Regions from separate parts of the Mesorhizobium sp. WSM4307 genome, predicted to be linked through region 1. Evidence: predicted binding sites of a transcription regulator. Region 1 holds the regulator's gene; the other holds the start of a gene.
The links. The regulator PhoB, encoded in region 1, activates phosphate uptake and scavenging genes when phosphate is short. The targets are predictions, from matches to a motif close to TGTCATNNANCTGTCAT.
Positions count from the first base shown of each region.

Region 2: the regulator PhoB is predicted to act here: its motif matches at 8,069-8,085, upstream of phnF (phosphonate metabolism transcriptional regulator PhnF).

Region 1 is NZ_VFTB01000010.1:94,164-109,390, forward strand. It holds gene FJV83_RS24230 (VOC family protein) at 1-272, shown strand, start outside; gene FJV83_RS24235 (glutathione S-transferase family protein) at 302-1,177, shown strand; gene FJV83_RS24240 (hypothetical protein) at 1,436-1,807, shown strand; gene FJV83_RS24245 (hypothetical protein) at 1,839-2,054, opposite strand; gene FJV83_RS24250 (hypothetical protein) at 2,285-2,521, shown strand; gene FJV83_RS24255 (hypothetical protein) at 2,551-2,904, opposite strand; gene FJV83_RS24260 (PAS domain-containing protein) at 3,087-7,256, shown strand; gene pstS (phosphate ABC transporter substrate-binding protein PstS) at 7,773-8,828, shown strand; gene pstC (phosphate ABC transporter permease subunit PstC) at 8,895-9,878, shown strand; gene pstA (phosphate ABC transporter permease PstA) at 9,882-10,733, shown strand; gene pstB (phosphate ABC transporter ATP-binding protein PstB) at 10,730-11,533, shown strand; gene phoU (phosphate signaling complex protein PhoU) at 11,559-12,266, shown strand; gene phoB (phosphate regulon transcriptional regulator PhoB) at 12,286-12,975, shown strand; gene FJV83_RS24295 (hypothetical protein) at 13,064-13,327, opposite strand; gene FJV83_RS24300 (ROK family protein) at 13,417-14,661, opposite strand; gene xylF (D-xylose ABC transporter substrate-binding protein) at 14,935-15,227, shown strand, end outside.
Region 2 is NZ_VFTB01000008.1:44,364-59,590, forward strand. It holds gene phnD (phosphonate ABC transporter substrate-binding protein) at 1-368, opposite strand, end outside; gene phnC (phosphonate ABC transporter ATP-binding protein) at 517-1,374, opposite strand; gene FJV83_RS19945 (DUF1868 domain-containing protein) at 1,600-2,310, opposite strand; gene FJV83_RS19950 (DapH/DapD/GlmU-related protein) at 2,394-3,011, opposite strand; gene phnL (phosphonate C-P lyase system protein PhnL) at 3,008-3,715, opposite strand; gene phnK (phosphonate C-P lyase system protein PhnK) at 3,718-4,494, opposite strand; gene FJV83_RS19965 (alpha-D-ribose 1-methylphosphonate 5-phosphate C-P-lyase PhnJ) at 4,491-5,390, opposite strand; gene fosX (FosX/FosE/FosI family fosfomycin resistance hydrolase) at 5,387-5,806, opposite strand; gene FJV83_RS19975 (carbon-phosphorus lyase complex subunit PhnI) at 5,803-6,915, opposite strand; gene phnH (phosphonate C-P lyase system protein PhnH) at 6,918-7,529, opposite strand; gene phnG (phosphonate C-P lyase system protein PhnG) at 7,529-7,990, opposite strand; gene phnF (phosphonate metabolism transcriptional regulator PhnF) at 8,111-8,860, shown strand; gene FJV83_RS19995 (zinc-binding alcohol dehydrogenase family protein) at 8,876-9,892, opposite strand; gene FJV83_RS20000 (ABC transporter permease) at 9,957-10,925, opposite strand; gene FJV83_RS20005 (sugar ABC transporter ATP-binding protein) at 10,922-12,475, opposite strand; gene FJV83_RS20010 (ABC transporter substrate-binding protein) at 12,629-13,624, opposite strand; gene FJV83_RS20015 (aldo/keto reductase) at 13,955-14,953, opposite strand; gene FJV83_RS20020 (altronate dehydratase family protein) at 15,017-15,227, opposite strand, start outside.

The sequences.
Region 1 (15,227 bases):
GCATCAAGCACAGCGGCGTCAAGGATCGCGGCTTCATGGATTCGATCTATTTCGAGGATCCGCTTGGCCTTTTGATCGAACTCGCGTCCTACCGCTTCGAACCGCCGGCGGGTTTCACTCATGCCGATGTGCTGATGCAGGCGCACAGGCTGCGTGTCGGGCGCGGCGACTACAATATCGCCGAGGTGCATCTTGCGGACGCGATCCAGGCGCTTGTCGAGAGCTCCCGCGCGACCTTGTCGGATGACCGGGCGCCGAAGAATCCATACTGACGGCCAACGAAACAAAGGGAGGACAAAAAATGGCAAAGACAGTGACCAAAAGTGCTGGGAAATCGGCTGCCAAGGCAAAGGCAAAGGCGAAGCCGGCGGTGAAGGCAGCCGCAAAGGCTGCGCCGAAGGTGGCCGCGAAAGCCGCGGCAAAACCGGCGACGCAAAAGTCGGCGGCCAAGACCGCCAAGGCCAAGTCGGCGAAAAAGCCGGCGTTGAAGCTCAGCATGCTGAAGCCGAGCGTCAACAACATGACGGTGCGGGTGTTTGCTCGCGCGGCCGGCTTCGACGCCGCCGAGACCGACGCCTGGGGCCACACGCGTTCGCCTGAATATCTGGCGCGCAATCCGGCGCATCTGACGCCGATGATCGAGGACAAGGGGTTGCCCAGGGGCGTGCTCTGGGAAAGCTGCGCCATCATGCAGTATCTCGCCAACAAGCACGGGCTGGAGAAATTCTATCCCAAGGCGCCGGCCAGACGGGCGATGATCGACAGCGCCATGTTCTATCTGATCGGCACGCTCTACCCCTATGTGGCGCGCGCCACCTATCCGGCGCTGGGTTTCCCGCAATATGCCGGCGAGGTCGGCCACAGCGATGCCCATCCCGACAAGAAGTCGGAAGCGCAGAAGGCCGCGATGGCGGCGATCGCTGAGCCGCTGGAGGTCTTCCACAGCTTCTTCAGGGACGGCAAGCCGTTCATCGGCGGTACGAACCCGTCGATCGCCGACATAAGGCTGGCGGCGACTCTCGAATTCCTGGCGGTCATCGACTACCCGCTGCCCAAATGGGCGCAGGAGTACATGGCGGCCATCGAGAAGAAGCTCGGCAAGGCCTATGCCGAGCCGGCCGGCGACGTGCGCGGCTATATCGCCTATGTGCGGTCGCAGGCGAAGGCTTCAGCTTAAGGATTCGTTAACCAAAGCCCTGTCTACTGGCGGGAATTCACCGCGCGACCACGGATGTACTGGCGCATTATCGGTGGAAGGAAAGGTCGGCTCCGTGCCGGCCTTTTTTGCTTTTTCGGACCCCATGCCGGGACCTCGCGCGGCGATGATAGGGCCGCGCCGGAACGTCAACTTTTCGCGTCGGGATATTGTCATCGCCGACGTTGCCTCTAACATCCCGTTGAGCGGATCCGGCTTGGAATAAGATGAGGGCTTGCGATGAAATGCGTGGCGGCAATGCTGACGATCGCCGGTGGAATGCTGGCTGGGACGCTCCTGCCTGCACAAGCAGCAGTGCTCAACACAATGGATGATGTCGGGGACGCGATCCAGGCATGCTGGACGCCGCCGGCGGACGCGGGTAATTCCACAGTAACCCTGAGTTTCAGCTTCAAGCGCGACGGCTCGCTGATCGGTCCGCCGCGGCCGACCGCCGCCAAGGTGACCGGCGATGACAAGGCGCGAAAAGCGTTCATCGACGCGGCCATCGCCGCCGTCAAGAATTGCACGCCTCTGAGTTTTTCACCGGCTTTGGCGCAAGGCATTGGTGGCAACGTCTTCACGTTGCAACTGGTTTCCCCAAAGAAATAGCGGCTGGCGCGGCCGCTTCGGAGCCAATTGCTCAGTGGCTCCGGCGCCGTGCCTTGGCGTGCCGCGCCAGATCCGGGGTCTCGAAGACATAGTCGCTCCAGGCCGATTCCGGGATGTGCCCGGCCAGATAGCACTCAAGCAACAGGTTTTCCTCGGGATTGAGCGGTCGTGGCGCGCGCTCGTGGTCCAGCCCGAGAGAATGAAGAAGGTCTCTTGTCAGTTCCGATACCGTGAAGTGGATCGACATCTGCGTTCTCCCTATGCCTTGAACGCGGCAGTCAGGCAAAGGTTCAGCGTCAAGCTTCGGTAACATCGGATTGATCGTTCGCTCGGGCAGCCCACGGCCCGGCAATTCCGATAGTCGCCGGCCCGGGATAGGCGCTGCAGCGCGCCGTCATGATGAAGCCGGCTATGGGGCCCGTCTGGAACGGAGGGGCGCTCACGGCGTTGTGATCGACATCAGTCGGGAGAAAAACCATGGCCACGTTCAGGGAAATGCGGGTTCTGGAGATCGTCGAAGACGGCTCCCTGACCCATGACGAGAAGGTCGCCGAACTGCGTAAGATCGAATCCGAGGCGCGCGGCCTGCAACGGGCCGCGTCGGAGAGTTCCATGGGTGATGATGACGGCTGGCAGGACGATTTGCGCCAGGTTCGCCTTGCGCTCGACAAGCTTGGCGCGAAGCAACCGAAGAAGGGCGCGGCATCGCTGTAAGGCTGCGGGGAACTCTCCCCGAATTGCGCCTATTCGCAAACCATGCGAACGCGCTCGCCTGGTGCGCTCACGTTCCTGCATGCCAGTTGTTTTTCCGGGCTCGACGGCGGGGGAGGCGGCGGTGAATATCGCGTCTGATGCCGTCTGTGCCCGGCAGGTTTCGAAACCTTGCGTTCGGCAAATTGTCCGGGCGGCTGTGGCGGCACCGGAAAGGCGCCGTTGTCGGCCGGCGGCGTGTAGTCGACATTGGGTGGCGGCCGGTCCCAGAAGCGCCTGGCGTCGAGCGGCCGCGGGATGATGACCGTGCCGTCATAGCTGCGCGCACAGCCACTGCCGAAAAGCAGCGCCACGCCCAGCAAGAAAGGCCCTATCCGTCGATACATTAGCAACACCCCTGCGCGGCTTATAACGCGGCCTCGGGCCGCCCGACAACCGGACGGAATAACGCAGGAAGAGTGTGCCGGTTGCGCCGTTAAGGTTAGCGGATCGTTAATGCTTCTCGGGCACATTCCGCCGACGAACCGCGGAGGGAGGGTTCGGCCTTGATTTTCGGGGTGGGGACAGGATGGCGGAAGCGGACGAAGTCGGCGCGCGCGGCAAGCGTGGGCCCGAAAAGCCAGTGCATCGCGGCGACGCGCCGCCACGCGCGGACATGGATTCGCCCGACGCGCTTCGCCAACTGCTCGATGCAGGCTCGGACTGGGTCTGGGAGACCGATGCCGAACTGCGGTTCTCCTGGCTTTCACCCACCTACCAGGCGGCCACCGGCATCGATCCGGCTGATGTGCTGGGTCGGTTCCGCTTCGATTTCCTCAATCAGGTCCTGAAGGGTAACCACAGCGCGACGGCGCATCTGGAGGACCTGCAGGCGCGCCGGCCGTTCCGCGACTTCGTCTATGAACTGAAGGGAGGCGGCGCCGCCTGCCGCTGGGTGCTGACGTCAGGCTTCCCACGGTTCGACAACGAAGGAAAATTTGCCGGCTACCGCGGCATAGGCCGCAACGTCACCGCATTGGCCGGCGCCTTCGAGACCATGGAGCAAAACCGGTCGTCGGGCAGCGATCCCGACCGGCATCTTGCCGACCTCGAACGGACGATGGACGCCATGCACATGGGCGTCGTGCTGCTCGATGGCAAGCTCGACACGCTGATCGTCAACAAGGCCTATCGCGACCTGTCCAGCATTCCGGACGGGGTTGTAACCGTTGGCGCTCCCTTCAGCCAGTTGATGGAACTCAACCGCCGCAACGGCATCTATGGCGATATCGACGAACAGCAGTGGCAGCGCTACCTCGCCGGCCGTATCGAGGAGATTCGCGCCGGCTCCGTCGCGCCTCGCGAATTTGTCCATGCCGGCGGCAGGACGATGATGTTCTCGGTGACGGCGCTGTCCGGCGGCAAGCGGCTCTTGACCTACTATGAGGTTACCGAACTCAAGCGTCGCGACGCCGAGATCGAAGGCGCCAACGCCAAAATCGCCGAGACCTTCGTCAATCTCCGCACCATGGTCGATGAGATGCCGATCGGTGTTCTCGTGCTGGATGCCGATATGCGCGCCGAAGTCATCAATCGCGCCTTCTACGACTTCTGGAGGATCGATCCAGGCCGCGCCGGGATCGGCTCGGCCTTTCGCGAACTCATGGAAGCCAGCCGCGCCATTGACCCTTACGGCGCCGATGACGCTGCCTGGCAACGTCATACCGCCGAGCGCGAAGCCGAAATCAGGGCCGGCGTCGCCGGCTCCAGACAATTGCCGCACAATGACGGGCGCACGCTTGTCGCGTCGCTGGCACCGCTGCCCGGCGGCAAGCGGCTCATCTCCTATGTCGACGTCACCGACATGAAGGGGCGTGAGACCGAGGCACAGGACGCGCGCAAGTACCTAGCCAGCGTGCTGGAATCGCTGCCGGCCGGCGTCATCATCTACGACCGCGACGACAAGTTCGTCTTCGCCAACCGCAAACTGCAGGACACGCTGCCGGCGCTGAAGCCCTTCTGGCAGCCTGGCTGCAGCTTCCGCGAGGCGCTGGAATTCGGCCAGTCGGTCGGCTATTTCCGCTCGAGCGGCGATGCCGGGATCGACAGGCTGTACGGGGTCGAACCCGAACGCTGGCTCGACAGCATACTGGCCCGCTACCACCTGCCGAATTCTTCCTACGAGCGCCTCAATGCCGATGGACGCTGGTACCAGGTCTACGACATGCGCACCGATGACGGGACGTTCATCGGCGTGCGCGTCGACATCACCGACATCAAGAGCCGCGAGGCGGCGCTGCGCGACTCGATGCGCCAGATCGATCTCTTCCGCCACGTGATGGACGAGTTGCCGGTGGCCGCCTTCATCAAGGCGCAGGACCTGAGCATCGAATTCGTCAACAAGGCTTGGTGTGCGCTGACCGGCATCGCCAAGGAAGACGTCATCGGCCGGACCGACCGTGAGCTGTTCGGCACACAAGACGCGGAAGGCTACAGCCATGACGACACCCAGGTCGTCGTAACCGGCAAGGGCCTCGAGGTCGAAGAACCTGTCACCCATAGCGACGGCACGGTGCGGCAGTTGATGACGCGCAAGAGCCGCCTGGTGGCGACAGACGGATCGGTGCATCTGGTCGGCTCCAGCACCGATATCACCGACGTCAAGGCGCGCGAGAAGGCTCTGGAAGAGAGCATGCGCGAGAACGAGGTGTTCCGCAGCCTGATCGACAATGTACCGGTGTCGATCTACGCCAAGCGCTCCGATCTTAGGCAGTTCTATGTCAACAAGGGCTGGTGCGATCTGACCGGTCTCAGCAGGGAAGATGCGATCGGCAAGACCGACATCGAGATTTTCGGGGAGGACGGCGAGGCTTTCGTGGCCGGCGATCTCGCCGTGCTGCGCACCGGCGACACCCAGGAGGTCGAGGAGACGGTGCGGCTTGCCGACGGCAGCGTCAGGCATCAGTTCGCGCGCAAGGGCGCGATGATCGCGTCGGACGGTTCGCTCTACCTGATCGGATCGACCACCGACATCACGGAACTGAAAATGCGCGAGGCGGAGCTCAGCGAGGCGCGCCAGCGTGCCGTGCTCGCCGACCGCGCCAAGTCGGAATTCCTCGCCAATATGAGCCATGAGATCCGCACGCCGATGAACGGTGTGCTGGGCATGGCTGAACTCCTGGCCAAATCCAATCTCGATCCCAAGCAGAAAACGTTCACCGACATCATCGTCAAGTCGGGCAACGCGCTGTTGACGATCATCAACGACATCCTGGATTTCTCCAAGATCGATGCCGGCCAGATGGTGCTCGATCCGGCGCCCTTCAACCTTGCCGAGGCGATCGAGGACGTGGCGACGCTGGTGTCGACACGCGCCAAGGAAAAGGATCTCGAACTCATCGTGCGTGTCGAGCCGAGGCTCGAAAGCCTGTTCATCGGCGATGTCGGCCGCATCCGGCAGATCGTCACCAATCTGGTCGGCAATGCGGTGAAATTCACCGACGAAGGCCATGTGCTGGTCGACGTGACCGGTGAGAGGGTTCCGACCGGAACCAGGCTGACGATCTCGGTCACCGACACCGGGATCGGCATCCCCGAGGAAAAACTGAAGCTGGTGTTCGAAAAATTCAGCCAGGTCGACACCTCCTCGACACGGCGGCACGAGGGCACCGGGCTTGGCCTTGCCATCACCTCACGGCTGGTCGAACTGATGGGCGGCACCATCGGCGTCGAGAGCGCCGAGGGAAAGGGCTCGACCTTCTGGTTCACCGTGACGCTGCCCAGGGCCGAACAGAGCGGGCAGCGCATCATGCCGGTGGATGTGACGGGCGCACGCGTGCTGATCGTCGACGACAATGCCGTCAACCGGGCCATCCTGACCGAGCAGATGACCTCGTGGACGTTCGATTCCTGCGCGGCCGAAAGCGGCGCGGAGGGCCTCAAGGTGCTGATCGCGGCCGCCGCCTATGGCGTGCGTGTGGATTGCGTCGTGCTCGACTACCAGATGCCCGAGATGAGCGGCGCCGAAATGGCGCGTGTCGTGCGCAGCACCGAAGGCCTAGCCGACACGCCCATCATCATGCTGACCTCGGTCGACCAGTCGCTCGCCAACACCAGCTACCGCGATCTCGGCATCGACGCCCAGCTGATCAAGCCGGCGCGCTCCTCGGTGCTTCTGGAGACGCTGGTGGCGACTATCCAGCGTCATCGCCACGCCACGGACAGCCAGGCCGTCCAGCCGCTCGCAGCCGAAAGGCCCAATGCTCCCCAGCCGCCGCCGCTGGCGCTGTCCGAACAACGCGCGCAATTGCAGCCGCCGCCGGTTCGGCCTCGGCTGCCCGTCACTGGCGGTGATGGACACAGGCTGGATATACTGGTGGCCGAGGACAATGAGGTGAACCAGATGGTCTTCACCCAGATCCTTGGCGAGACCGGCCATGGTTTCGAGATCGTCGGCAATGGCCGCAAGGCGCTCGAGGCTTTCGGCAAGCTCAATCCATGCATGATCCTGATGGATGTCTCGATGCCGGAGATGAGCGGGCTCGAAGCGACCGCCGCGATCCGCCGGCTGGAGCAGGAAACCGGCACGCATGTGCCGATCATCGGCGTGACCGCGCATGCGCTCAAGGGCGATCGCGAACGCTGCCTGGAGGCGGGCATGGACGACTATCTGCCCAAGCCGATCAGCCCCAGGGCCCTGCTGGACAAAGTCGAGCGCTGGCTCGGCGCCGGCCGCCAGGTCCAGCGCAACGCGGGATAGCCCGGCGTCGCCCGGTTCCAAGGATCCGAATCAATCGCGGATGATGCTGCTACCCCTGCGTGCAATGCCTATGGTGCGATCGCACCATACCAAAGCCGGCGCCGAGCCGGGACAATGGCAAAATCGAATTCCGCCCTTGCAGTTACGGGCGGGAGCAGCGACCGCCGGCAACAAACAGCGTCAACCTACCCCAACGGACCTGTTTTTGGCGATGGCCCGGCCATGACACGCTCTGGCCTTGAGCAACGCGCTCCCGTCCGGATTTTCTTCATCCGAGAAAGCCCCGTCGAATCCGGCGGCGGCTCCGGCCGGTGGATGGCTCAAGTCCCTGATTCCGGGCGCAAACCCGGATCAGGCCACGGCCATCCGACGCGACCGCCTTTTGCACAGCCGGCGACGCGTTACCGGGCTGACACGAAACTGTCATGCGACTGTAATAATCCAAGGCTATTGGCCTCAGCGGGCGCTGGTTTGGAATGGCGCCGAGAGACCATCTTCCGAACAGGAGCAGGCCACATGAGACATTTCATCCGCTCGGCGGCCGTTGCGATCGCAATGGCTACAGCGTCTACCTTCACCCTTTCCGCAGCCATCGCAGCTGATCTTTCCGGCGCTGGCTCGACCTTCATCTATCCGGTGTTCGCCAAGTGGGCCGACACCTACAAGAAGGACACCGGCATCGGCCTCAACTATCAGTCGATCGGTTCGGGCGGCGGCATCAAGCAGGTCATCGCCAAGACCGTGACCTTCGGCGCCACCGACAAGCCGATGTCCGACGCCGATCTGGAAAAGAACGGCCTCGTGCAGTTCCCGATGGTGATGGGCGGCATCGTGCCGATCATCAACCTGACCGGCGTCAAGCCGGGCGAACTCGTCCTCGACGGCAAGACGCTCGCCCAGATCTATCTCGGCGCCATCACCACCTGGGACGATGCCGCGATCAAGGCGCTGAACCCCGGTCTCACCCTGCCGTCGACCGCGATCGCCGTCGTGCATCGTTCGGACGGCTCGGGCACCACCTTCAACTTCACCAACTATCTGGTGAAGCTCTCGCCCGACTGGAAGGACAAGGTCGGTTCGGACTCCGCCGTCGAATGGCCGACGGGCGTCGGCGCCAAGGGCAGCGAAGGCGTTGCCAACACTGTCAAGCAGACGGACGGCGGCATCGGCTACGTCGAATACGCCTATGCCAAGCAGAACAACCTGTCCTACTCCAAGATGCTGAACGCAGCCGGCAAGGTCGTCGAGCCGTCGCTCGAATCCTTCGGCGCTGCCGCTTCGAATGCCGACTTCAAGGGCGCCAAGAACTTCAACGTCATCATCACCAACGAGCCCGGCGACACCACCTGGCCGATCGCTGCCTCGACCTGGGTCCTGATCCACAAGGCTCCGGATGATGCCGCTGCCACCGGCGAAGCCCTGAAGTTCTTTGCATGGGCCTACAAGGACGGCAAGGAAACCGCCAAGGCGCTCGACTACGTCTCGATCCCCGACAGCGTCGTCGACCTGGTCAAGGCTTCGTGGAAGGCCGACATCCAGGCCGGCGGCAAGCCCGTCTACGTTGGCGAGTAACATCCTCCAAAGGAGCGCCGCGCCCGCGGCGCTCCTTTTCCTTCAACCGAAAGAGCCGAGCTTGACATGAGCGCTGTCCAGGAAGCCTTGCCAGCCGTTAGAAGTTCGCGCGATGCCACCGTTCGACGGTTCGCACTGACCGACGCAATCTTCCACGCGACAACCCGCGCCGCCGCGATATTGGTGCTGGTCCTGCTCGGCGGCGTTGCGATCTCGCTGTTTGCCGGTTCCTGGCAAGCCCTGTCGACCTTCGGCTTTTCCTTCCTGACCAGCGAAAGCTGGAACCCGGTGACGGAGAAGTTCGGCGCCCTGGCACCGATCTACGGCACCATCATCACCTCGGCCATCGCCATCCTGATCGCCGTGCCGCTCGGCATCGGCATTGCCATCTTCCTCACCGAGCTTTGCCCACGCCCGCTGCGGCGTCCGATCGGCATGGCGGTTGAACTGCTGGCGGGCATCCCTTCGATCATCTACGGCATCTGGGGCCTGTTCGTGCTGGCGCCGTTTCTGCAGACGACGGTGCAGCCCTTCATCATCAGCGTGTTCCACGGCATTCCGGGCCTCAACAGCCTGTTCGCAGGCCCTCCTTACGGCATCGGCCTGCTGACCTCGGCGATGATCCTGGCCATCATGATTCTGCCTTTCATCACCTCGATCACCAAGGACGTCTTCGATACGGTGCCGTCGGTGCTGAAGGAATCGGCCTATGGCATCGGCTGCACGACCTGGGAGGTCACGCGCCGGGTCGTTATTCCCTACACCCGCATCGGCATCATGGGCGGCGTCATGCTCGCCCTCGGCCGCGCCCTCGGTGAAACGATGGCGGTGACCTTCGTCATCGGCAACGCGCACCGCATCTCGACGTCGCTGTTTGCGCCGGCAACGACCATCTCGGCGACCATCGCCAACGAATTCACCGAAGCGGTCGGCGACCTCTACACTTCCTCGCTGGTCGCGCTCGGCCTCATCCTGTTCGTTATCACCTTCCTGATCCTTGCCATCGCCCGCTACATGCTGATGCGCATCGACGCCCGCACGGGAGCCTGACCGATGTCGACAGCCGCATCGCTTCACCAGAGCCGCAAGCGCAAGAATGGCGTGATGATGGCGCTGTGCGTCATCGCCGCCTGCATCGGCCTTGCCTGGCTGGCGTTGATCCTTGGCGCCTTGCTCTACAAGGGCCTGGCCGGCGTCTCCCTCTCGGTCTTCACGGAAATGACGCCGCCGCCCGGCGACGCCGGCGGCCTGCTCAATGCCATCTACGGCAGCATCGTGATGACCATCATCGGCATCATCGTCGGCACGCCGATCGGCGTGCTGGCCGGCACCTATATGGCCGAATATGGCCGCTTCTCGAAGCTCACCACGGTGGTCCGCTTCATCAACGACATCCTTCTGTCGGCGCCGTCGATCATCATCGGCCTGTTCGTCTATGAGCTGATGGTGCGGCCGATGGGGCATTTCTCGGCGATCGCCGGTGCCGTGGCACTCGCCATCCTGGTCATCCCCGTCGTCGTGCGCACCACCGAGGACATGCTCAACCTGGTGCCCAACGCCTTGCGCGAAGCCGGCACCGCGATCGGCGCGCCGCGCTGGGTGGTCATCCGCTCGGTTGCCTATCGTGCCGCGCTTTCGGGCATCGTCACCGGCATATTGCTGGCCATCGCCCGCATCTCCGGCGAAACCGCACCGCTTCTTTTCACGGCGCTGAACAACCAGTTCTGGTCGAGCAATCTCAACGCGCCGATGGCCAGCCTGCCTGTCACCATCTTCCAGTTCGCTCTCAGCCCCTATGAGGAATGGCAGCAGCTGGCCTGGACCGGTGCACTCATAATCACATTGACGGTTCTCGCGCTCAGCATCTTTGCGCGCAGCCTGACCGGACGCAGAGAGGACAAATGAGCCAGATGTTGTCTCCAGACATGACGATCGCCGCAGAGGCGGCGACCAAGGCCAAGATCGAGGTCAAGAACCTCAATTTCTACTACGGCCAGTCGAAGGCGCTGAAGGACATCACGCTGTCGCTGCCCGAGCGCAGCGTCACCGCCTTCATCGGCCCGTCGGGTTGCGGAAAGTCGACGCTGCTGCGCGTCTTCAACCGCATCTACGAGCTTTATCCCAAGCAGACCGCCGAGGGCCAGGTGCTGCTCGACGGCCAGAACGTTCTCGACCGCTCGCAGGACCTCAACCTGCTGCGCACCAAGATCGGCATGGTGTTCCAGAAGCCGACGCCGTTCCCGATGTCGATCTACGAGAACATCGCTTTCGGCGTCAGGCTCTACGAGAAGATCAGCAAGGCCGAGATGGACGGCCGCGTCGAGCAGGCGCTCAAGCGCGCGGCACTGTGGACCGAGGTCAAGGACAAGCTCAATGCTAGCGGCCTCAGCCTGTCGGGCGGCCAGCAGCAGCGGCTGTGCATCGCCCGCACCGTGGCGGTGAAGCCAGAAGTCATCCTGCTCGACGAGCCTGCCTCGGCGCTCGACCCGCTGTCGACCGCCAAGATCGAGGAGCTGATCGACGAGCTGCAGGCCGACTATACGATCGTCATCGTCACCCACAACATGCAGCAGGCGGCGCGCGTCTCGAAGCAGACCGCCTTCATGTATCTGGGCGAACTGGTCGAATTCGACCGCACCGAGAAGATCTTCACGTCGCCCCGCGAGAAGCGCACGCAAGACTACATAACCGGCCGCTTCGGCTGATCGCACGCATACGAGGACCAGGATCATGGCCGAACACACAGTCGCAGCCTTCGACGAGGATCTCGGACAGATCAGCAGGCTGATCAGCGACATGGGCGATCTCGCCGGCTCGATGGTCGGCGGCGCCACCAAGGCGCTGCTGAACTCCGACAATGCGCTCGCCCAGCGCGTCGTCTCCGACGACGCCATCATGGATGCGCGCCAGCGCGAACTCGACGACCGCGCCATCACGCTGATCGCCAAGCGCCAGCCGATGGCCGACGATCTGCGCCATGTCGTCGGCTCGATCCGCATGGCCGGCGACCTCGAACGCATTGGCGACCTTGCCAAGAACATCGCCAAGCGCGTCGGTACTGTCGGCCTCAGCGCCACGCCGCGCGACCTGTCGCATTCCATCGACGCCATGGCGCAGCTGGTGCTGATCCAGGTGCAGGGCGTCATCGAGGAGTATGCGGCGCGCGATGCCGCGGCACTGGCGAAGCTGCGCGCCGACGATGAGCGCATCGACGTCAAATACACCTCCGTCTTCCGCGAACTGCTGACCTATATGATGGAAGATCCGCGCAACATCACGGCTTGCACGCATCTGTTGTTCTGCGCCAAGAATCTCGAACGCATCGGCGACCACGTGACCAATATCGCCGAGAATGCGTACTATGTCCTGACCGGCACGCAGCTGCCCGCCAACCGTCCAAAACAGGACGAGACGGCGATGTCGGCGCCGGCGGCCTGAGCGCAGGGGTAACCAACCGATGATCGCACCACGCATCATGGTGGTGGAGGACGAGGAGCCGCTCGGCGTGCTCCTCCGCTACAATCTGGAATCGGAGGGTTACCAGGTCGAGGTGGTGACACGCGGCGACGAAGCCGAAATCCGCCTGCAGGAGAACGTGCCCGACCTGCTCGTGCTCGACTGGATGGTGCCGGCGGTATCCGGCATCGAACTCTGCCGGCGATTGCGGATGCGGCCCGAGACCGAGCGGCTGCCGATCATCATGCTGACCGCGCGGGGCGAGGAAAGCGACCGTGTACGCGGGCTTTCCACCGGCGCCGACGACTATCTGGTCAAGCCGTTCTCGACGCCGGAATTCATGGCCCGCATCAAGGCGCTGCTGCGCCGCGCCAAGCCGGAAGTGCTGTCCAGCGTGCTCAAGGTCGGCGATATCGTGCTCGACCGTGAATCGCACCGGGTCTACCGCAAGAAGAGCGAGATCCGGCTCGGGCCGACCGAATTCCGCCTGCTCGAATTCATGATGCGCCATCCTGGCCGCGTGTTCTCGCGCAGCCAGCTGCTCGACAATGTCTGGGGCGAGACGATCTACATCGACGAGCGTACCGTGGACGTGCATGTCGGCCGGTTGCGCAAGGCGGTCAACAATGGTCGCATGCCGGATGTCATCCGTACCATTCGTGGGGCGGGCTACGCGATCCGGGAAGACTAGAGCTTGCCTCATCCCGATAAAATCGGGATGAGGCTCCAAGATCGAAACTCCAATCAGCAGGTAGTCGCCAATGCCGTGAAGAGGGTGATCAGCGGACTTCGACTTCTCCCAACAGATGTTGCCGCCTCATCTCCTCTTCGACCCATACAGCAACGCGCTGGAGCTTTGAATGTTTGATGTCTCGAATGATCAGCTGCGTAGTGGCCGCGTCGACCTCGCCGATAATAATTTCGCCCCAGCCGTTGGTTCGCAGGAAGCGGTAGACGTCCTCGCCGAAGTTGCGAACACGATGGACGAGGCCGTAAAACTCGGCCTGATCTATGTTGAAGTTGATCACCAACGAACGGGACATCAGCAGATCATACAGGCAGACACATTGCCAATTGATGTCGCAACGGGCCGAACGCGGTCGTTCAGAATGATCGAGTTTCGCCCTGACCGTCAGGCAACGTTCTTTCCGGCACCCGTTCTTGCCTGCACGCCCGGCGCGAAAATCTCCTGGTCGACGAAGGTCAGCGCGCGCATGGCGCAACCTTCGCGGATCAGCGGCAGTTCGTTCGGTTCGGTGTCGAAGGAGATCGATTCCGAGTGCTGACCACCGGCGGTCTGGGCGATCGCCTCGCGCAATGCCGGCTCGATCAGATCGAAGGCGGCGGCGCTGACGCCGACCATGGCAACGGGCGCCGGATCGATCAGCGCGAACAGGCTGCCGAGGCCGTAACCCAGTGCCTCGCCGGCCTTGCGATAGGCTTCGCGCTCGGGCCCGTCCCGTTCCCGTGCCGTCGCGGCCAGCGCCCGCATCTGCGCGTCGCTGACATCGGCCACCGGCTCGGTGTCCTCGCCGAGCTGCCTGGCATTGCGCCAGATGGCGTAATTGCCGGCATAGGCCTCGACACAGCCGCGCCGCCCGCAGCGGCAGAGCGCGCCGCCGGGCCGATGGATCATGTGGCCGAACTCGCCGCCCGAGGAATGGGTGCCGGTGAACAGCTCGCCCTTCAGCACCAGCCCCATGCCGATGCCGTGCGAAAGCAGGATGGCGATGAAGTCGTCGCGGTAGCGCTCGGGATCGCGCCTGCGCAGCGCCACCGCCATCATGTTGCAGTCGTTTTCCATGGTGGCGGGGATGCCGAACTCGGCTTCGAGTATGTCGGCGAAGGCGATGTCGGTCTGCGGCGTGATCGGCGACCACAGCATCGCCCGGGCCTCGGTATCGGTGATGCCCTGGATCGCCAACGCGATGCGGGCGACGCTGCGCACGTCAATGTCGGGATCCTCGAGGCGCCGCCTTACGATGGCCACGCATTCGCCGATCAGCGCCTCGCGCGACATGGTCAGCGTGTCCAGCCGGCGCTGTTCTTCCGATATCACCTGGCCGGCATAGTCGATGACTGCGACCGACAGGAAATTCAGCGACAGCACCACGGTCATCACAGCCGCGGCCTCCGGAGTGAGGCCGAGGCCGACCTGCGGCCTGCCGCGTTTCAGCGCGCCGGCCTCGCTCGGCTTGCCCTCGGCCAGGATGCCTTCGCCGATCAGGTCTGAGGAAATCGCCGATATGGTCGAATGGCTGAGGCCGGTGGTCGCGGCGATCTCGGTGCGTGAGGGCCGGCCAGCCTGGCGCACGGCCGCGATCACCATCGCGCGGTTGCGCCGGCGCAGATCGTCGTGGCGGATTCCGACCGACATGTTTTTTCACATCCTCCCGGTCGCCGCGGTTCTTCCGGCCTCCCTCGAACGCTGCCGGCGACACGGTCAAATACTGGCAGAAGCGGCCGGTGCTGTCATTTATTTATTGCGAAGCTCGAAAAAAATTCAGAGGGACATCAAAATCCATCAGAATCGTTGTTGACAGCGTTCCGGTGTTGGATCAGTGTTTTTTCGAGGCTCGAAAAAATAGGGCCTCTGTGCCGGCCTTAGGGCCAGTTTGGTCGCGCCATACGCGGCGCAGGGAGGAATATCATGAAGAGATTCACGGCCGCCATCCTGGCGGGTGTCGCCATGTCGCTGACGCTTGCGTCGGTCGCGCAGGCGAAAGACAAGGTCATCGGCGTTTCGTGGTCCAACTTCCAGGAAGAGCGCTGGAAGACCGACGAGGCCGCCATGAAGAAGGCGATTGAGGCCGCCGGCGACAAGTACATTTCCGCCGACGCGCAGTCCAATCCCGGCAAGCAGCTTACCGATGTCGAGAGCCTGATCTCGCAGGGCGCCAATTCGCTGATCATCCTGGCCCAGGATGCCTCGGCCATCGGCCC
Region 2 (15,227 bases), on a different contig from region 1:
GCCAGGCCGATCGAATGATAGCCGGTGGAACCGTCGGTCTGCTTGGTGGTGAGGATCGGGGTCACCGCCTTCGGGTCCTTGAGATAGACGCTGGCGTAGCCGGATGCGCCGAGTTCGGCGAAGTCGAGCGTGCCGCCGAGCAGGCCCTGGATGACGCCGTCATAGTCGGCGGCAGGAAACAGCGAGACCTTCTCGAAGCCGAATTCGGCCTTCAGATGATCGGCCAGGCACTGGTAGTTGCGCAGCCGGTCGGTCTCGTTTTCACCGCCCAGAATGCCGACGCGGAATTCCTTCATGTCGGCGGCGTGGGCCATGCTGGTTGCCATGGCGAGCACCGAAACGGCGCTGAAAACCATCTTCCTGAACATTTGATGTCTCTCCTGTAAGTTCCGGCCCCGCGCCGGCAGCGTTCTTGATCTTGACAAGTGCCCTTGACGCGGGCGGACGATCCCAACCGCCCTTTCTCGGCCCATGATCTTTCCCGAAAACCGGATTCCACTTTTCGGGATCATGGGCTCAGTAACCCGGGAATGCGGGTTCGAGCGGTCCGGCGGATGCTGCGATCTTCTGCTTGAAGGCAACGCTGGTGGAGGTGATGGCCTCCGATATCTCTGCGCCATTGCTGTCGGCGCCATAGACGACGCGCACGGCCTCACGGTTGAGCTCTTCCGGCGGGCCGTCGAAGACGACCTTGCCGGCGGCCATGCCGATAATGCGGTTGCAATAGGCGCGGGCGGTGTCGAGCGTGTGCAGGTTGGTGACGACGGTGATGCCCTCGCGCAGATTGATGTCCTGCAGCGAATCCATCACCACCTTGGCGTTGAGCGGGTCGAGCGAGGCGATCGGCTCGTCGGCGAGGATCACTTTGGGCTGCTGCATCATGGCGCGGGCGATGGCGACACGCTGCTGCTGTCCGCCAGACAAGGTGCCGGCGGGCTGAAGCGCGGTGCGGGCTATGTCGAGCCGCTCGAGCGCGGCGACCGCCTCGGCGCATTCGGCACGCGAGAACATGCCGAGAAGGTTGGACAGGGTCGAACGGTGGTTCAATTTGCCGAGTAGGACGTTGGTCAGCACGTCGAGGCGCGGCACCAGGTTGAACTGCTGGAAGATCATGGCGCAATCGCGCTGCCAGCGCCGCAGCGGCGAGCCGCGCAGCCGGGAGACCTCGGCGCCGTCAAAAAAAATCGACCCCTGGCTGGGGTCGACAAGACGGTTGATCATGCGAAGAAGGGTCGATTTGCCAGCGCCTGAACGGCCGATGACGCCAACCATCTGACCCTGCGGGATCGAGATGTTGACGTCGCTGACGGCTGTGTTCTTGCCAAATCGTCGGCTGACGCCGCGGATTTCGAGCGTGGCAGAGCTTGCTGACATGAGCAGGTTCCAGTCCCGACCTTGTTGATCGTCAGGCCCTCGCCTAACGCAGCCACATGAACCTGCCATGTCGCCAGCATGTCAGTTTTGTTACGCTCCACAGGCGCGACGGCCGAAGCGCGTCGCTGAAACGAATTCATGCGACGCGCTCCAGGTATTTGGCTTTATGCATGTCGTTCTCCCGGGGCCACTTTCGGGCGACATGCATTGGCGCCTTGTCGGCGATCAGCCGAGCACCAGCAATTCCTCGAAGTGCTTCATGTCGCGGAAGGCGCAGAAGGCGGGCGCCTTGATCTCGATTGTCGGAGCCTGCCTTGCGAAAAGCGCCAGGCAATCGTCGAACAGAGCCTGCCACGCGGCGGCGCGATCGGAGGCGAGGCGCTGGATCTGATAGGCAAAGGTGATGTGGAAGACGTAGGCGTCATGATCGGGGTGCCGATAGCCGAACGGCACCGCCAGCGCATCGCGCCATTGACGCATGATGCGCACGTCCTCGTCGGTCGCGCCGGCCACGGTGAGACCGGTGGGCACGATTTCGATCACCTTGATGTTGAAAGGACCGAAGCCCTCGAAGCCCTTAAGGCGCTCCAGATAGAGGCGGGTCATGGCGTCAATGCTGGTGTCGAGCGGTACGTCCTGCGGCCAGTAAGGCAAGCGGCGACGATATTCGATGATGCCCTGGAACAGCGTCATATGCAGGCTGGAAATGGGCGTGAAGGCGAGCCGGTCGGCGTCGGGCATCGCCAGCATCTTCTCGCGCACCGCAAGCACCACGGCCTCGGAGGGCGAGCCGCTGACGAGATGGCTGACAACGGTGTTGCCGGGCTCGGTCAGGAAATTGCCCGAGGTGTCGTAGCGCGTGCCGAGATGCGCCGGCGGGGTCGGATTGGAGCCGGCAAAGAATCCGGCGAGCGAGGGTCTGACGGTGTCGAGCATGGCAATCTCCTTGGGAGATGGCGTCCTGTCCGACCCTGTGTCAGGGATATGAACAAGCCCCTTAATGACGATGATGTGAGGAGCTATCCCTCGTATTTCTCCAGGAAGGCCTCCGCCGACAGTTCGCGAAAATCATCGAGCGAAACGCGCAGCCGCACGTGGTCCCAGTCCCACCAGGCAAGCGCCTGGTAGCGTTCGGCGGTGCGGCGGTCGAAGCGCTCGCGGATCGGCTTGGCCGGCACGCCGGCGACGATGGTGTAGGGCGCGACATCCTTCGAGACAACCGCCCCGGCGCCAACCGCCGCGCCATCGCCGACGGTGACGCCCGGCAGGACGGTCGAACCATGACCGAGCCAGGTGTCGTGACCAATGGTGACGCGCTTGGCGCGGCGCTGGGCGAAGAACTCGCTCTCATGCTCGGCGTCGTCCCAATAGTCCGAGGCGCGGTAGGTGAAGTGATGCAGCGTCGGCCGCCAGGTCGGGTGGTTGGTGGCGTTGAGGCGCACGCTCGCCGCGATATTGGCGAACTTGCCGATCGTCGCGCACCAGACAGAGCAATCCTGCATCATGTAGGAATAGTCGCCGAGTTCGCTTTCCGAAACCCGGCTGCGGTCGGCGATCTCGGTCCAGCGGCCAAGCGTCGAATTGTGTACCTCCGCCGTCGGGTGGACCAGCGGCGTCTCCGACAATTTCCTGGTCATGCGGCGAGTTTTCCTGGAGCAAAAGCGGTGACGTCGATGATGCGGTCGGCAACCGCCTCGCGCACATCATGATCGTGGAAGATGCCGAGCAGGGCGACGCCCGCCGCCTTCTTGGCGGCGATGAGTTCGATCACCACGTCGCGGTTGGTGGCATCGAGCGAGGCGGTTGGCTCGTCGAGCAGCAGGATAGGGTGCTCGGTGATGAAGCCGCGCGCGATGTTGACGCGCTGCTGCTCGCCGCCGGAGAAGGTCGCCGGCGGCAGCGCCCAGAGTTTTTCCGGCAGGTTAAGCTGCGACAGCAGGGCGCGCGCCTTGCCTCTGGCCGCCTCGCGGTCCTCGCCGCGCTCGACCAGCGGCTCGGCGACGACGTCGAGCGCCGGGACGCGCGGCACGGTGCGCAGGAACTGGCTGACATAGCCGATCGTTTGCCGGCGAACGGCAAGCACGGTGCGTGGGCTGGCATTGGCAAGATCGATCAGTCCGTCTTCGTGGCTGACGATGATCTGCCCCTCGTCGACGGCATAGTTGCCGTAGAGCATTTTCAGGATCGAGCTCTTGCCGGCCCCGGACGGGCCGCCGAGCACGGTGCATTCTCCTGCCTTGATCGAGAACGAGACACCGGCGACGACGGGCAGTTTGATGCCGTCGCGCAGATGCATGGTGAAGCTTTTTGCGACGTCGGAAACAACGAGCGGGGTTGGCATCGTTACACCTGCAAAATGGAAGAAACGAGAAGCTGCGTGTAGGGCGCGCGCGGGTCGTCCAGCACGCGGTCGGTGAGGCCGCTTTCGACGACGCGGCCGTCCTTCATCACCATCATGCGCTGCGACAGCAGGCGCGCCACCGCGAGATCGTGGGTGACGACGATGGCCGCGAGGCCGAGATCGGTGACCAGCCCGCGCAAGAGATCTAGCAAGCGCGCCTGCACCGAGACGTCAAGACCGCCGGTCGGTTCGTCCATGAACACCAGCCGTGGGCCGGTGACGAGGTTGCGGGCGATCTGCAGGCGCTGGCGCATGCCACCGGAAAAGGCACGTGGCTCGTCGTCGATACGGTCTTCCTCGATCTCGACGCGCGACAGCCAGTCGACGGCCGTGGCGCGGATCTTGCCGTAGTGGCGGTCGCCGACCGCCATCAGCCGTTCGCCGACATTGGCGCCGGCGGACACCGTCATGCGCAGGCCGTCGGCCGGGTTCTGGTGAACAAAGCCCCAGTCGGTGCGCATCAGGAAGCGGCGCTCGGCCTCGCTCATGCGGTAGAGCTCGCGGAACTGGCCGTCGCGCATGCGGTAGCTGGCGGTGCCCGACGACGGCAGCAGCCGCGTCGACAGGCAATTGAGCAGCGTCGTCTTGCCGGAGCCGGATTCGCCGACGACTGACAGGACTTCGCCCGGCCACAGGTCGAAGGAGACGTTGTCGCAGCCGACGCGCGAACCGTAGAATTTGGAGAGCGCCGAGACGCGCAGCAGCGGTTCGTCGGTCATTGTGCCGGCTCCATTTTTTCGGAAGCAAGATGGATTTCCGGAGCAAGATGGCCGCGATGGCCCTCTTCGCGCCGCTTCTCGCAATGGTCGGTGTCGGAGCAGACGAACATGTGGCCGCCATGGTCGTCGAGGATGACCTCGTCGAGATAGACATTCTCGGCCGCGCACAGTGCGCAGGGCTGGTCGAAGGTCTGCACCTCGAATGGATGGTCCTCGAAGTCGAGGCTGACGACATCGGTGAAGGGCGGCACCGCATAGATGCGCTTCTCGCGTCCGGCGCCGAACAGCTGCAAGGCCGGCGAGCGGTGCATTTTGGGATTGTCGAATTTCGGCGTCGGCGAGGGGTCCATCACATAGCGGCCCTCGACCTTGACCGGATAGGCATAGGTGGTGGCGATGCGGCCGTGCTTGGCGATGTCCTCGTAGAGCTTCACATGCATGAGGCCATACTCCTCCAGCGCATGCATCTTGCGCGTTTCCGTCTCGCGCGGTTCGAGGAAGCGCAGCGGCTCGGGGATCGGCACCTGGTAGACCAGCACCTGGCCCGCGGTCAGCGGATGTTCGGGGATGCGGTGGCGGGTCTGGATGATGGTGGCGCTGGCGGTATCGGTGGTGACAGCGACATTGGCGACTTTCTTGAAGAAGGCGCGGATCGACACCGCATTGGTGGTGTCGTCGGCGCCCTGGTCGATGACCTTCAGCACGTCATCGGGGCCGATGATCGAGGCGGTGACCTGGACGCCGCCGGTGCCCCAGCCATAGGGCATCGGCATTTCGCGCGAGGCGAACGGCACCTGATAGCCTGGGATGGCGATGCCCTTGAGGATCGCCCGGCGGATCATCCTTTTGGTCTGCTCGTCGAGATAGGCGAAGTTGTAGGTGGCGATATCGGTCATGATGCGACCTCAAGTCCTTTGGCATAGCGCGCCAGCCGCTCGGTGAGCGTGCCGGTGTGCAGTTCGAACATGTGGTTGTCGTCGTCGTAGAAATAGATCGAGCGGCCTTCGCCCTCGACGCGTGGGCGCGGCGGGCGCATGTCGAGGCCTAGCTTGCCGACGCGCTCGGCGTAGCGGTCGAAATCGGCGTCATCGATCTTGAAGGCAATGTGGTTGTAGCTGCGTTCGTTAAGCTTCTCGCCTTGCATGATGGCGATCCAGATGTCGCCGATCAGGAAGAATTTTTCGCGTGACAGCGAGAACTGCTCGGCGTCGCTGGCATAGACCTCGCGCGCGTCGAAGACGCCCTCGAGTATCCTTGTCATCCGCTCGAGGTCGCCAACGATGAAGGTCATGTGGGACAGGCCTTCGATCATTCCGCGGCCTCCCGCTTCTCGTCGACCCTCGCGGGGTTTTCGCGGGCCTCATATTCGGCGCGCATGCGGCGCACGAGGTCGAGTTCGGCCTGGAAGTCGACATAATGCGGCAGCTTCAGATGCTCGACGAAGCCGGTCGCCTGGACATTGTCGGAATGCGAGATGACGAATTCCTCGTCCTGGGCGGCGGCGATGATGTCCTCGCCGAGCTCGGAGGCGCGCAGGGCGCGGTCGCAGAGCGCCATGGCCATCGCCTTGCGCTCGCTCTGGCCGAAGACCAGGCCGTAGCCCCGGGTGAACTGCGGCGGCGCCTTGGCCGAGCCCTTGAACTGGTTGACCATCTGGCACTCGGTGACCCGCACCGTGCCGAGGGGTGCTGCGAAGGGCAGTTCGGGAACATCGAGTTCCAACTCGACCTCGCCGATGCGGATTTCGCCGACAAAGGGATGGTTGCGGGCATAGCCGCGCTGGGTGGAGTAGCCGAGTGCCAGAAGAAAACCTTCATCGCCACGCGACAGCGCCTGCAGGCGGATGTCGCGCGCCATCGGGAATTCCAGCGGCTCGCGGGTGATGTCGCCGGGCACATGGTCCTGCGGCATCTCGCCGTCCGGTTCGATCAGGCCTTCGCGGGCGAGGATCGCCGAGACGCGCGGCATGGCCTGCGCTTCCGTCTCGCGCCGCAAGGGTTCGGCGACATCGGCGCCGGCGGCAAGTTCGGGGTCGAGCAGCCGGTGCGTGTAGTCGAAGGTCGGCCCGAGCAACTGGCCGCCTGGCAGATCCTTGTAGGTTGCCGAGACGCGCCGTTCGACCAGCATGGCGCCGGTGTCGATCGGCTTGGTGTAGCCGAAGCGCGGCAGCGTGGTGCGATAGGCGCGCACCAGGAAGATCGCCTCGATCATGTCGCCGCGCGCCTGGACGATGGCGAGTGCCGCGAGTTCACGGTCGTAGAGCGAGCCTTCGCTCATCACCCGGTCGACGCCGAGCGCCAGCTGTTCGACAATCTGGTCGAGGCGCAGTGCCGGCACCGAACGGTCGCCGCGCCGGCGATCGGCGAGCAGGCTGTGGGCATTGGCGATTGCGGCTTCACCGCCTTTTACCGCGACATACATCTTCAAGCCTCCATCGTCTTGATGCGCGTCGTGCGCGGCAGGCAGGCTACGCCTTCTGATGTGGCGAGGATGATGTCGACGCCGCGCGGAAAGCGCTGGATATTCTGCTTCCACTGCTCGATGAAATGACGCGGCATCTGCGCCGGCGCGATCGTGGCGCTGATTTCGATGCCGGGACCCTCCAGCAGCAACGGAGTGCCTGAAACGAGGTCGCTGACCTGCAGGATCAGGGTGGTCGACCTGTCGGGATAATCCTGCGTTCCCTGCGCAAAGCCGTCGAGCGCCATCATCTCGGCCGGCGAGGCGACAAAGGCGAAATGCGCGTCGGCAGGCGTGTTGGCCAGCGGCGCGCCGGTATGGAAACCAAGCCAGGAGCCGATCGCGGCGGAGGCGTGCAGGGCCGGGTCGAGCCAGAGCGGCGTGTCGTTGTCGCACAGCGCCAGTGCCACGGCGCCAGCGGTTGGCGAGAGCGGCGCCGGCGGGCGGGCCAGGGCCGACAGAGGCTGCACGCTGCCCGGCCGCGCCATCGCGTCCATGACCGCGCGAAACACCGTCTGGGCGTTGAACACCGGATCGGCAAAGCCGCCCTCGATCGATTGTGCTGCGATATCCATCAGTCTTCTCCGCGAACCATGGTGAAGAAATCCACTTTCGTTGCCGCTGTCTCGGCGCGGCGTTTTTCCTGGGCAGCGGCGAGCGCCGACCTCAAAGGCGCGATCAGCCTGGTCTCGACCTCGGCGCGGCGGGCAGGGTCCTGCCAGAGCGCGTCGGCGATCGCCGCCAGCTTCGCCTTCTGCTTGTCGCGGCCAAGCGCGTAGCAATGGCCCACCTGTCCGGACGGCAGCCGGACAGTGGCGCGGGTGACGGTCGCCTCGCCGACATTGAACGGCGCGCCGCCGCCGCCGATGCGACCGCGCAGCGTCACCAGTCCGGTCTCCGGACCGCGCAGCAGTTCGGCCTGCGAAGGCAGGCCGGCTTCGTTCCAGAGCCGGACGATATCGTCGCCGCTCGATTGCGCCAGGGTCGCCATCGCGGCTTTGCGTCCGGCCTGGTCGCGGGCTTCCTGTCCTCGCATCGGCAGCATTCCTCTTCGCTAATTTGTCTATTGATATAGACAACTATACAAATTATACATATTACCTAGCGCGAGTCCATGACGAGTGGATGACAGGGGACGGAAGGCAGGGGCCAACTCATGATCGGGCGACAGGAAGCCGACAGTATTGAACGGCGCAGCGGCGTCTCGCTGTGGCGGCAGATCGCCGACAGGATCCTGCAGGCGATCGCCACCGGCGATTTCGCCGAGAATGCCGCGCTGCCGCCGGAGGTGGCGCTCGCCGAGCGCTATGGCGTCAATCGCCACACGGTGCGCAGCGCCATATCGGCGCTTGTGCAGGAAGGTGTGCTGCGGGCCGAGCAGGGGCGTGGCACCTTCGTATTGTCTCGCAAGCGGCTGTCCTATCCGATCGGGGCGCGCACACGCTTTTCAACGGGCCTGCAGGGACAAACCTCGGAACGGCACATCGTGCTGCTTGCCTCGTCGGTCGAGCCGGCCAGCCCGCGTGTCGCCGAAGGGCTTGGCCTTGCCAAGGGCGCCGAGGTGATCCGGCTGGAGACACGCGGTGAGGCCGATGGACGGCCTGTGTCACGCGCTGCTGGCTGGTTCGATGCCAGGCGCTTTGCCGGCATCGACAAGGCGATGGCTGAGACTGGCTCGATCACCGCGTCGCTGGCCCGCTTCGGCATAGACGATTATCTCAGGCAATCGACCGTGCTGTCGGCACGCCATGCCGATGCGGCCGATCTCGCCGACCTCGACCTGCAGCCAGGCGCCATCGTGCTGGTCACGGTGGCCGTCAACATCACGCCGGACGGTCAGCCGATCCAGTTCTCCGAGTCGCGCTTTCCGGCGGAGCGGGTCGAGCTCAAACTGTCGGCGCTGTGAGCCGAATCCTGCCGACTATCCGATCTCGATCACGGCCTTGATCAGGCCGGATTTCTCATGCGCCCAGCGGGCGAGATCGCTCGGCGTATCGGCCAGCGTCGTGCGGTGGGTGACCAGCTTGGCCAGGGGCACGGCGCCGTTGCGGATCGAGTCTGCGACATGATCGAAATCGGCACGCAGTGCATTGCGGCTGCCGACCAGCGTCATTTCGCGTTTGTGGAATTCAGGGTCGGAGAAGACGATGTCGTCCTTGACGACGCTGACCAGCACCAGTGTGCCGCCATGCGCGACGTGGGCGAAAGCCGACTGCACCGACCGGGTGTTGCCGGTGGCGTCGAAGACCAGGTCGAAGCCTTCGCCCGATGTCGCTTCCTTGACCAGATCCGGCACCGCTCCGCGCGAGCCGTCGAGGATCCTGAAGCCAAGTTCGTTTTCGGCGAAAACGAGACGTTCACTGCTCATGTCGAGCAGCGTCACGTCGAGCCCGGCAATGCGGGCGAAGATGGCGTTGCCGAGCCCGATCGGGCCGGCGCCGATGACCAGAGCGCGAGCGCCGGGATCGGCACGGGCGCGACGTACCGCGTGCGCGCCGATGGCCAGGAATTCGACGGCGGCTGCGTCGGCCAGCGACAGGCCATTGGCCGGATAGAGATTCCGCGCCGGGACAAGAATGCGTTCGCACATGGCGCCGTCGCGATGGACGCCCAAGACCTCGATCTTGACGCAGCAATTCGGTTTGCCGTGCCGGCAGGCGATGCACTTGCCGCAGGAGAGGTAAGGGTTGATGACGACCGGTTCGCCGACGGCAAGATCGACGCCCTCGCCGGTCTCGATGACGGTGCCGGAGACTTCATGGCCCATGATGCGGGGGTAGGCGAGGAACGGGTGCTTGCCTTCGAAAATGTGGTAGTCGGTGCCACAGATGCCGACATGGCTGACCGCGACCAGCGCCCAGCCGGCAGGGGGCGCGCCGGGCGCGGGGCGGTCTTCCAGGATGAGTTCCCCGGGCGAGCGGCAGATAACGGCTTTCATGTCTCAGTCCGATTAGGTTTCCGACCTGTCTTCACGCCGGGCCGGAGATCGATTTCAGCAATGGTCACTTGCCGCCGCGGCGGCGCAGACCGTCGAAATAGACGATGACGATGATCAGCACGCCAGTGATGATGCGCTGCCAGAAGGCGTTGACGTTGAGCAGGTTGGCGCCGTTGTTGATGGTGGCGAGAATGAAGGCGCCGAGCAGCGGGCCATGCACCGAGCCGACCGCTCCGAACAGCGAGGTGCCGCCGATGACCGAGGACGCGATCGCCTGCAGTTCCCAGCCCTCGGCCTGGGTCGGGTTGCCGATGCCGATGCGCGAGGCCAGGAGCACGCCGACAAAAGCCGCGCACAGGCCCGACAGCGTGTAGGCCATGTAGATGGTGCGCTGGACATTGACGCCGGAGAGGCGCGAGGCCTCGGCATTCGAGCCGACCGAGAAGAGGTAGCGGCCCCAGCGGCTGTGATGCAGGAAAATGTAGGCCGGAATGCCGACCAGGATAACCATCCAGAACAGATTGGGCACGCCGAGGAAGGAGTTGCGCGAGAATTCCTGGAAGGCGTCATTGTTGATGGAGATCGAGTTGCCGTTGGTCATCAGAAGGCCGATGCCGCGCAGCGAGGTCAGCGTCGCCAGCGTGATGATGAAGGGCGGCAGGCCCATCTTGACGATGCCGAAGCCGTGGAACAGGCCGATGGCAACGCCGACCAGCAGCGTGATCGCGATGGCGAGGAAGACCGGTATGCCGGCGTTGATCAGCATCGCGGCAATGACGGTGGCAAAGCCGACCACAGCGCCGACGGACAGATCGATGCCGCCGGTGATGATGACGAAGGTCTGGCCGACCGCCAGGATGGCGATCATCGAACCCTGACGCAAAAGGTTCGAGATGTTGTTGGCCGAGGCGAAGCTCGATGTCGACAGCGACAGGATGACCCAGAGCAGCACCAGCAGCGCCAGCAGCGTCAGCCCGAACAGGGCGTTGTAATTGCGCTTGGATTTTTCGGCAGGGATCGCCTCGGTGCTCATATCTTTCCTCCCAGCTTTTCTTGTTTCTCGGCGAGCGCCTGTGTGAGAATTTCCTCGTGATCGGCGGTGCGGAATCCGTGTGTCGCCACCAGCTTGCCGCGGCGGAACACATGCAGCGTGTCGGCCAGCTCATAGACTTCCGGCAGGTAGGACGAGATCAGGATGATGCCGGCGCCCTTCGACAAGAGCGCGCCGAACAGGCGGTAGATTTCGGCCTTGGTGCCGACATCGACGCCGACTGTCGGCTCGTCGAAAATGAACAGCTTGGCGCCATGCGCCAGCCATTTGCCGATGACGATCTTCTGCTGGTTGCCGCCCGACAGGCTGGAGGCCAGCGCATGGCGTGTCGGCGTCTTGATGCGGAGATCGGCGATCTGGCGGTCGGCCTGGGCCTTCTCCTGCGCGCCGGAGATCAACAGGTTTTTGGAGATGCGCTTGTAGATCGGCAGGTTGAGATTGAGGCCAACCGGCAAATTGAGGCAAAGGCCCTGGTCGCGGCGGCTTTCCGGCGCCAGCGCCATGCCGAGCCTGATCGCATCGTGCTCCGAATTGACCTGAACCGGCTTGCCTTCCCACAGGATCTGGCCGGCCGATTTGCGATGGCGGCCGTAGAGCGTGGTGACGAATTCGCTGCGCCCGGCGCCGATCAGCCCGTAGAGCCCGACGATCTCGCCGGCGCGGACGGTCATCGAGACATTTTCGAAGCCCTTGCCCGACAGGTTCCTGGTCTCCACGATCGCGGCACCCGGCGTGAAGTGCTCCTTGTGATAGACCTGCTCGATCGAGCGGTTGATCATCAGCTTGACCAGTTCGGCATCGTTGGTCTCGGCGATGTTTCTGGTGCCGACCAGCGTGCCGTCGCGCAGCACGGAGACGCGATCGGCGAGCTCGAAGACCTCCTCCATGCGGTGGCTGATGTAGATGATGGTCACGCCCTCGGACTTCAGCCGACGGATCAGCGTGAAGAGCTGGTCGGCCTCCTTGCGGGTCAGGTAGGCGGTCGGCTCATCGAAGATCAGGAATTTGGTGCCGCGCACGGTGGCGCGGGCGGCGGCGATCAGCTGCTGCTGGCCGATGGTGAGGTCGCCGAGCATGACATGCGCCGGCAGGTCGAAGCCGAGATCGTCGATGATCTTCTGCGCTTCCTTGACCATGACGCGCTGCTGCAGGATGCCGAAGCGCGAATTCTCCTCGCCGAGGAACATGTTGGCGGCGACCGTCAAATGACGGCAGAGCACGACTTCCTGGTGCACGGCGTTGATGCCGAGCGCCATCGCCTCATGCGGGGTCGCCAGCGCCGCCGGATTGCCCTCCCAGATGACCTCGCCGGAGGTGCGCGGCATGACGCCGGTGAGAAGCTTGATCAGAGTGGATTTGCCGGCACCGTTCTCGCCGACGATGGCGTGGATTTCGCCCGACTTGAAGGCCAGCGTCACCGGCTTCAGCGCATGGGTGCCGGGATATTTCTTTTCGAGGCCGCGCAGTTCGAGGATCGTCCTGCCAGGCTCCAGCACAGGGGCGGGGTGCAGGTCTTGAGCCGTCGATGTCATGACAATCCTCCCTGATTGGCCTCACGATCTGGGCCCGCGGCGGGCTTCGAAATGCCTGCCAGGGCAACCTAGCCCAGGTTGCCCTATTTCCAAACGACGTCGCTGTCGTTTCCGGGGCACGAGGCCCCGGAAACAGTGCGTCTCAACCGAGGCTTAGTTGAGCTTCGGATTGAGCAGCGCGTCGATCTTGGGATCCTTCATGTTGGCCTTGGTGACAAGGTTGGCGCCAGTGTCGACATTGGCCTCGACCTTCTCGCCCTTCGAAGCGGCGAGCGCGGTCTTGATGCCGTCATAGCCCATCCGGTAGGGATCCTGGACGACGAGGCCGGAAATGACGCCGTCATTCAGGAACTTGATCAGCTTCTCGTCGCTGTCGAAGCCGATCAGGCCGACCTTGCCGGCAAGCTTGTTCTCGGCGATCGCCTGGCCGACGCCCTGCGCCATGATCAGGTTGGAGGCGAAGATGCCCTTCAGGTCCGGATTGGCGGTGATCAGGTCGGTCGCGATGTTGAGGCCGGTGGTGGCCTGGCCGTCGGCATATTTGTCGGCGATCAGTTCGAGGCCGGGATACTTGGCCTTGAGCTGTTCCTTGAAGCCCTGGGCGCGCTGCTCGAGCGAGCCGGCGCCAGGCAGTGCGGTGATCAGGGCAACCTTGCCTTCGACCTTGCCGCCATTGGCCGCGCCGATGGCTGCCGCAAGACCGTCCGCGGCGACGCGGCCGCCCTGGACGTTGTCGGTGGTCAGGAACGAGGTGAAGGCCTTGGAGTCGGCGCCGGAGTCGATGCCGATGACCTTGACCTTGGCCGCTGCCTCGTCGATCGGCTTGCCGAGCGCCTTGGCTTCGGTCGGCGCGATGACGACGGCGGCCGGGTTGCCGGCGACGGCGTTCTCGAGGATGGAGATCTGGCCGTTGACGTCGGTTTCAGCCTGGGCGCCGAGTTCCGGCACGTTGACGCCGAGATCCTTGCCGGCCTTGCGGGCGCCGGCGAGCACGATCTGCCAGTAGAAGGACGTGGTGTCCTTGACGATGATCGGAATGGTCACATCCGCCGCCGAAACCGGCGCTGAGTGCATGACGCCGGCGAGCATCGACGCTGCTGCCAGGGCCATGACGGCGCGGCGGTTGAGAATGCTGGTCACGAATTTCATAGGATACCTCCCTAAGTCGCCCGGTGAACGTTACGGAAGCTCCGTTCGGATAGGCGTGGCCCAAACAGAACTTTATCAATAAAAAACATTTACGCTGTTTTGATAGTGCATCGATCTGGACGATGCAAGCGGTGTTTCGCACCTGATTCCCATGTCAGGCACGGACACAATCACGCGCCCTTCCTCCCTGGACGCAGCCGAACGCTCCCGTTTCGTGAATACATGGAATATTAATTCCATCTGTTAGTCAATATGGAACATTCATTCTTTCCGCGGAGTCGCGCATTTGTGAAGCCGAGCCTCGCCCGTCAACGCTGGCGGACGCCGGCTTCACGCCAGGCCCTGCACCACCGTGTAGGGACGATATTTGGCGTATTCCGTCTCCGCCACGTTGATGTCGAGCAGTTCGAGGTTACGTGTCAGGTTTGCCAGTTTGGCGGTACCGGTCAGTACGGTGGCGACCACCGGCTCGTGCAGGGGAAATTGGAAGGCGGCGGCGGCCAGCGGGTAACCGCCTTCGCCGGCGATCTTCTCCATGGCGTCGACCCGATCGAGCATATCGCGGCTGGCGGGCTGGTAGTCGAAATGCGCGCCTTGCACCGGCCCGGTCGCCAATATGCCGGAGTTGAAGACGCCGCCGATCACCAGCGACGTCTGTTGCGCCCGGCACAGCGGCAGCAGTTCGGCTTCGGCGCTGCGGTCGAGCAAGGAATAACGGCTGGCAAGCAGGATGCAATCGAGCGGCGCCCGGCGCATCACGTCGAGGCAGATCTGGACTTCGTTGACGCCGAGACCATAGGCGGAAATCGTGCCGGCCCGCTTCAACCCCTCGAGTGCCTTGAGCCCGCCATCCATGAACTGGCGAAAGTGCTGCTTGGTCTTCTCGACGCCATGCGTGTAGGCGCCGATGTCGTGCACATACAGGATATCGATCTTGTTCAGCCCAAGCCGCGCATAGCTGAAGTCGACCGACCGCATGATGCCGTCATAGGAATAGTCGTAGTCGAGCGCGAAGGGCAGCGGATCGACATAGGAGTGGTCGGGCACCTGGTCTTCTGGCACCGGCCGGAACAGGCGGCCGACTTTGGTGGACAGCACGTAGGAATCGCGCGGCTTGTAGCGCAGGAAGTCGCCGAAGCGGCGTTCCGACAGGCCGAACCCATAGAAGGGCGCGGTGTCGAAATAGCGCAGGCCCGCCTCCCAGGCGCCTTGCAGCGTCTCCATCGCCGCCTCGCGTGAACAGGCGCGGTAAAGGCCGCCGATCGCGGCGCCGCCGAAGCTGACTTCGGTGACTTCGAGCGCCGTGCTGCCGATGCGGCGTTTTTCCATGCAAAACCCTCCCCGTTGCCGGCCGCTGTCCCGCCCGGCAGTTCTACCACATATGCGTTGAATTCAGAGCGTCGCGCCGAGATGCCAGGGCACGAACTCGTTGTCGCCATAGCCGAAATCCTCGCTCTTGGTCTTGCGGCCGGAAGCCGTCTCGACGATGAGTTCGAAGATCTCGCGGCCCATGCCGGCGATGGTCTTTTCGCCCGAGGCGATGACGCCGCAATTGACGTCCATGTCCTCTTCCATCTGGTGATACATGGTCGAGTTGGTGGCG